Regions from separate parts of the Streptomyces sp. NPDC001714 genome, predicted to be linked through region 1. Evidence: riboswitches for the same ligand, from Rfam matches in the RefSeq annotation. Region 1 holds a riboswitch; each other region holds the start of a gene.
The links. A riboswitch is a leader RNA that binds a small molecule or an ion and turns the genes downstream of it on or off. The one in region 1 is predicted to bind thiamine pyrophosphate.
Positions count from the first base shown of each region.

Region 1 (2,257 bases):
CCCGAACGGCCCTTGTGCGGGGCTACTTCAGTACGAGTGACGTCCACGTCTTGACCCACTGGTCACGGTTGGCGGCGATCTTGTCGGGCGCCATGGTCTCCGGGTTCTGGGCGGCGGGCCCGTACTTCGTGAACTCGGCAGGCACGCTCGCCCCCTTCACCACCGGGTACACGAACATGTTGAGCGGCATGTCCTCCTGGAACTCCTTCGAGACCAGGAAGTCGATGAGCGCCTTGCCGCCCTTGGTGTTCCCCGCGTTGCTCAGCAGTCCGGCGAACTCGATCTGCCGGAAGCAGGTGCCGGTCGCGACGCCGGTGGGCGCGGTGCTGGGCTTCGGGTCGGCGTAGATGACCTCGGCGGGCGGTGAGGAGGCGTACGACACGACGAGCGGCCGGTCGCCCCCCGCCTTCTTCCCGCCGGCCGAGCCGGAGAACTCCTCGTTGTAGGCCTGCTCCCAGCCGTCGACGACCTTGACGCCGTTGGCCTTGAGCTTCGTCCAGTAGTCCTGCCACCCGCTGTCCCCGTACTGCGCGGCGGACCCGAGCAGGAAGCCGAGCCCGGGCGAGGAGGTGGCCGCGTTCTCGGTGACGAGGAGGTTCTTGTACTGCGGCTTGACGAGATCGGCGTACGAGGCCGGCGGGGTCAGCTTGTGCTTGCTGAAGTACGCCTTGTCGTAGTTGACGCAGATGTCGCCGTAGTCGATGGGCGTGACGCGGTGCTTGGCCGCGTCGAGTTGGTACGCCGTGCCGACCGTGTCGAGCCCCTTCGCCTCGTACGGCTGGAAGAGACCGTTGTCGAGAGCCCTGGAGAGCAGGGTGTTGTCGACGCCGAAGAAGACGTCGCCCTGTGGGTTGTCCTTGGTCAGGATCGCCTTGTTGACGGCCTGCCCGGCGTCGCCGTCCTTGAGGACCCTGACCTTGTAGCCGGACTGCTTCTCGAAGTCCTGCAGCACGTTCTTGGAGACGGCCCACGAGTCGTGGCTGACGAGGGTGACGGTCTTGGAGCCGGCGTCGGAACCCGACGACGACGAGCAGGCGGACAGCGTGACGAGACCGAGCCCGACGGCCGCGGCCAAGAAGGTCCTTGTGTGCACTGGTGTTTTCCTCCTGGGGTTGACCAGGAAGAGACGCGGCCCTGCCCACGATGTGCGGGCAGGGCGCAACAGCTTGAGTGATGACCGAACTTCCTACCCAGAATGACCTGGGCGAGGTTCAGAGGGTCTGCGGCCCGGTTGCCGCACTCTCAGCGCTGTGGCGCTCCCCTGTCGGAATATGAAGATGTACCTACGGCCCTCAGATTACCGCTCGGTGGCCGCGAGCTGACCACAGGCGCCGTCGATCTCCTGCCCACGGGTGTCCCGGATCGTCACCGGCACACCGTGCGCCTCGATCGCCTCGACGAACGCCTTCTCGTCCTCCGGCCGCGACGCGGTCCACTTCGAACCCGGCGTCGGGTTCAGCGGGATGAGGTTGACGTGCACGGGCTTGCCCTTGAGCAGGCGCCCCAGCCGGTCGCCTCGCCAGGCCTGGTCGTTGATGTCGCGGATGAGGGCGTACTCGATGCTGAGGCGCCGCCCGCTCTTCTCGACGTACTCGAACCCGGCGTCGAGGACCTCGCGCACCTTCCACCGCGTGTTCACGGGGACGAGGGTGTCGCGCAGTTCGTCGTCGGGGGCGTGCAGCGAGATCGCGAGCCGGCACTTGAAGCCCTCGTCGGCGAACCGGTGGATGGCCGGGACCAGTCCGACGGTCGAGACGGTGATCCCGCGCTGCGAGAGCCCGAGCCCGTCCGGGGCGGGGTCGGTGAGCGCGCGGATCGCTCCGACCACCCGCTTGTAGTTGGCGAGCGGCTCGCCCATCCCCATGAAGACGATGTTCGACAGCCGCGCCGGTCCACCGGGGACCTCCCCGTCCCGGAGCGCCCGCATCCCGTCCACGATCTGGTGCACGATCTCGGCGGTCGACAGGTTCCGGTCCAGACCCGCCTGCCCGGTCGCGCAGAACGGGCAGTTCATCCCACACCCCGCCTGCGAGCTGATGCACATGGTCACCCGGTCCGGGTAGCGCATCAGCACCGACTCGACGAGCGTGCCGTCGAACAGCCGCCACAGCGTCTTGCGCGTGGTCCCCTCGTCGGTCGACAGGTGCCGTACGACGGTCATCAGCTCGGGGAACAGCGCCTCCCGCAGCTTGTCCCGCGAGCCGGCCGGGATGTCGGTCCACTGCTCGGGGTCGTGCGCGTACCGCGCGAAGTAGTG
Region 1 is NZ_JBIAUL010000017.1:91,720-93,976, reverse strand. It holds gene ACFY0P_RS36980 (thiamine ABC transporter substrate binding subunit) at 23-1,093, opposite strand; TPP riboswitch at 1,166-1,273, opposite strand; gene rlmN (23S rRNA (adenine(2503)-C(2))-methyltransferase RlmN) at 1,298-2,257, opposite strand, start outside.

Region 2 (2,257 bases), on a different contig from region 1:
CTCCTTGTGGTGCGCGAGGCACCAGGCCGCCATGATCGAGCCGCCGCGCGAGACGATGCCGGTCTTGCGGTTGGCGGTGAGCGGCACGTACGGCAGGCGCACGCCCGCGTGGACGGTCATGTAGTCCACGCCCTGCTCGGCCTGTTCGACGACCGTGTCCTTGTAGATCTCCCAGGTCAGCTCCTCGGCCCTGCCGTCGACCTTCTCCAGGGCCTGGTAGAGCGGCACCGTGCCGATGGGGACGGGGGAGTTGCGCAGCACCCATTCGCGGGTGGTGTGGATGTTGCGGCCGGTGGAGAGGTCCATGACCGTGTCGGCACCCCAGCGGGTCGCCCAGGTCATCTTCTCGACCTCCTCCTCGATGGAGGAGGTGACCGCGGAGTTGCCGATGTTGGCGTTGACCTTCACCAGGAACCGCTTGCCGATGATCATCGGCTCGATCTCCGGGTGGTTGACGTTGGCGGGCAGCACGGCCCTGCCCGCCGCGATCTCCTCACGGACCACCTCGGGAGAAACGTTCTCGCGGATGGCCACGTACTCCATCTCCGGGGTGATCTCGCCCCGGCGGGCATACGCGAGCTGGGTCACCGCCTCGCCTTCCCGGCTGCGGCGCGGCTGGCGCGGGCGGCCCGGGAAGACCGCGTCCAGGTTGCGCAGGCCACCGCGCGGCGACGTGTGCTTGATCCCGTCGTCCTCGGGACGGACGGGCCGGCCCGCGTACTCCTCGGTGTCGCCGCGGGCGACGATCCAGTTCTCCCGCAGCGGCGGCAGGCCCCTGCGGACGTCGGTCTCGACGAGCGGATCGGTGTACGGGCCCGAGGTGTCGTAGAGCGTGACCGACTGCCCGTTGGTGAGATGCACCTGACGGACCGGCACCCGCAGGTCGGGGCGGGAGCCCGCGACATACCCCTTGTGCCAGCCGATGGACTTCCCGGCCCCCGACGACGATTCGCCCGCAATGGGCTGTTCGTCCTGGCTGAAGGCAGGCGTGCGTGCGTCCTTGTTGGTCATGAGACCTACTCCCTACGCCGGCATTACCCGGTAACAGGTTCGGCGGTCGACGCAGCGGCTTCCGTCGGGCGGCGTTTCCTGTGAAACAGCACTCGTTCCACGTGAAACATCGCGAATACGGAGGTCAGCGCCCTCTCAGCCCGGTGCTCCGAGCTCCCGCGTGTGCAAAGGTGCCTCCACGCTAGCGTCAATTCGGGCGCGGTGAACAGAGGGCCTCTCCCGTTCTTGCGATGATCGGGCGGTGACCTCGACGCAGCAGCACCCCTATCCGCCCCCCGACCCACGGCGCGGCAACGGCGCCACGCAGGGCGGCGAATCCGGCCACGGGGGCCATGGTGCCGGTGACGGACACATCCACAGGCAGGGCGAGCAGTACGACCACGGGCAGGCCCTCAGCCACGCCCACCATCACGACGACAGCCATGCCCACGGCCACGGCCAGGCCCATGGCGAATCGCCCCACGGCCAGGCCCATGGCGAATCGCCCCACGGCCAGGCTCAGGGCCGTTCGCCCCGCCCGGGCCAGGACAGCTCCCGGCCCGGCGGCGGGCACGGCCACTCGCACGGACACAGCCACAGCCACGGCCCGGCCGCGCCCGTCTCCAAGCATCTGCGCAAGGTCATCGCGGCGATCCTCATCCCCTTCACCGCCGCGGTGGTGGTCGGCCTGGTGGTGCTGTGGCCCGGTGGCGCCCCGCCGCACGAGCGCACCGGCGTCGGCTTCGACCGCCAGACGCAGGCGGCGACGGTCACCAAGGTCGTCTCGGTCAGCTGCAAGTCGGTCAACGCCTCCGGGGGCGGCTTGACCGCCGACACCTCCACCGCCGACGGCACTTCCTCGAAGGAGGAGGACGGCACCTGCAAGAAGGCCACGGTCCGGGTCGACACCGGCAAGGACAAGGGCCGTACCTTCACCGAGATCGTGCAGCCCGACCAGTCCCGGCAGTTGCACGAGGGCGAGCAGGTCGTGGCCGCGTACGAGCCTTCCGCTCCCAAGGACCTGCAGTACTCGGTCACCGACGTGAACCGGAAGTTCCCGATGGCCCTGCTGGCCGGGATCTTCGCACTCGCCGTCGTGGTGGTGGGCCGGCTGCGCGGTGTGATGGCGCTGGTCGCGCTGGCCGTCAGCTTCCTGCTGCTGACCCTGTTCATCCTGCCGGGGATCCTGCAGGGCTCGAATCCGCTGCTGATGGCGGTGGTCGGGTCGAGCGCCATCATGCTGATCGCCCTGTACATCTGCCACGGG
Region 2 is NZ_JBIAUL010000003.1:412,660-414,916, reverse strand. It holds gene thiC (phosphomethylpyrimidine synthase ThiC) at 1-1,011, opposite strand, end outside; TPP riboswitch at 1,004-1,181, opposite strand; gene ACFY0P_RS10635 (YibE/F family protein) at 1,253-2,257, shown strand, end outside.
Region 2: another riboswitch for thiamine pyrophosphate. It lies ahead of thiC (phosphomethylpyrimidine synthase ThiC); the one in region 1 lies ahead of ACFY0P_RS36980 (thiamine ABC transporter substrate binding subunit).

Region 3 (2,257 bases), on a different contig from region 1:
GCGGTGCCCGGGGCGATCTCCAGGCGCTCCCCGTTGACGGAGATGGTGACGGAGATGTTCATGCGCTCTGCTCCACGAGGACGTCGCCGAATCGCCTCGGCGTGAACGGACGGGCCTCCTGCGGCAGCTCGCCGCCGGCCAGCAGCTCCGCCATCACGTCTCCGGTGACCGGCGTGAGCAGCACCCCGTTGCGGTAGTGCCCGGTGGCCAGCAGCAGTCCGTCGAGGCGGGTCGGCCCGAGCAACGGCGCGTTGTCGGGGGAGCCGGGGCGCAGGCCGGCCCGGGTCTCGGTCAGGGGCAGCTCGGTGATGCCGGGGACCAGCTCGTGCGCGTCGCGCAGCAGCTCGTACACACCGCCCGCGGTGACCGTCGTGTCCCAGCCCAGCTCCTCGCTGGTCGCGCCGACGACCAGCTCGCCGTTCTCCCGGGGCACCAGGTAGACGTTCCCGCCGCGCACCACAGCCCGTACCGTCCGGCTGAGGAAAGGTGCGTACCGCGCGGGCACGGTCAGCCGCAGCACCTGCCCCTTCACCGGCCGCACCGGCGGCAGCACGTCGTCCGGCACGCCCGCCAGCCGCCCGCTCAGGCTCCCGCCGGCGAGCACCACCTGCCCGGCGCCCCAGGCCGCGCCCGCACGGGTGACGACCCCGGCGGCCCGCCCCCGCACCACCTCCAGGCGCTCGGCCCAGTCGCGGTGGAGGACCACCCCGGTCCGCTCGCACGCGGCCACCAGCGCGGCCGCCAGCCGGCGCGGGTCGATCTGGTGGTCGCCGTCGACCCGCAGCCCGCCGCGCACGCCCGGCGCGAGCATCGGCTCCAGGCGTCGGCACTCCCGCCCGGACAGCCACTCGGACTCCAGGCCCGACTGCTGCTGGAGGGCGTGCAGCTCGCGCAGATGGGCGCGGTCGTCGGCGTCCAGCGCGACCGCGAGCGTGCCGCAGCGCCGGTAGCCGAGGTCGTGGCCGGTCAGCTCGGTGAGCTCGGCGGCGAAGGCGGGATAGCGGCGGGCGGAGGCCAGATTGAGCCCCAGCAGCGTCTGCTCCCCGTAGTGCAGTTCGGTGACCGCGGCCAGCATCCCGGCCGCGACCTGCGCGGCCCCGCCGCCGGGCTCGGGGTCGACCACGGCGACGGCGAGCCCGCGCTGAGCCGCCCGCCAGGCCGTGACCAGGCCGATGATTCCGCCCCCGATGACGAGGACGTCGGACGTACGTGAGGACATGGGCGTCCAGCCCCTCCCTTCGCCGGCATGACCCGGATCAGGTTCGTACGGTCGGAGGCCGCCAGCCTCCCTCTCAGCCCGGTGCGTCCGGGCTCCCGCGTGTGCTTCCCCGCCACCCTAGCCCGCGGAGCTCCGCCCTTGTAAGACGGCCTCGGACGGCACTGTGGACAGCGTGGTGGACGGTGCTGTGGAACAGGTCACTCGCCACGCCCCCTGACTGACTCTCTGTCAGTTGTCTATCGTTCTTGTCTATGGTGATCAGGTGAGCGAGCAGACGCAGCGACGGAGCACGTCACAGACGCGGCGCGTGGTCGTCGTGGGCGCGGGGATGGCCGGGGTGCAGACCGCCGTCGCCCTGCGCGAGCAGGGGTTCACCGGAACCGTCACGCTGATCGGCGCCGAACCGCACCAGCCGTACGACCGGCCGCCGCTCTCCAAGGCCGTGCTGCTCGGCAAGTCGGAGGGCTCCGCCTTCGAGGTCGACTTCGAGGCGCTCGGCATCGAGCTGGCGCTCGGCCGCGAGGCGCTGGGCGTGCGCACCGCCGACCACGAGCTGGACACCGAGGCCGGACCGGTGCCGTACGACGTCCTGGTCCTCGCCACCGGCGCCGAGCCGATCACGCTGCCCGGCACCGAGGGCGTGCCCGGCGTCCATCTGCTGCGCACCCTGGACGACGCCGAGCGGCTGCGGCCCGTGCTCGCCCGGCAGCACGACATCGTGGTCGTCGGCGCGGGCTGGATCGGCGCCGAGTTCGCGACCGCGGCCCGCGAGGCGGGCTGCGCGGTCACCGTGGTCGAGGCCGCGGACCGCCCGCTCGCGGGAGCGCTCCCCGCCGAGGTCGCCGCGCCGATGGCCGCCTGGTACGCGGACAGCGGCACCGAACTGCGCACCCACGCGCGCGTGGTGCACATCGAGCCCGGCGTGGTGGTGCTCGACGACGGCTCGCGGCTGCCCGCGGGCGCCGTCGTGGTCGGCATCGGCGCCCGCCCCGCCACCGCCTGGCTGGCCGGTTCCGGCATCGGGCTGGGCGCGCACCG
Region 3 is NZ_JBIAUL010000006.1:134,332-136,588, forward strand. It holds gene thiS (sulfur carrier protein ThiS) at 1-62, opposite strand, end outside; gene thiO (glycine oxidase ThiO) at 59-1,219, opposite strand; TPP riboswitch at 1,217-1,328, opposite strand; gene ACFY0P_RS17455 (NAD(P)/FAD-dependent oxidoreductase) at 1,482-2,257, shown strand, end outside.
Region 3: another riboswitch for thiamine pyrophosphate. It lies ahead of thiO (glycine oxidase ThiO); the one in region 1 lies ahead of ACFY0P_RS36980 (thiamine ABC transporter substrate binding subunit).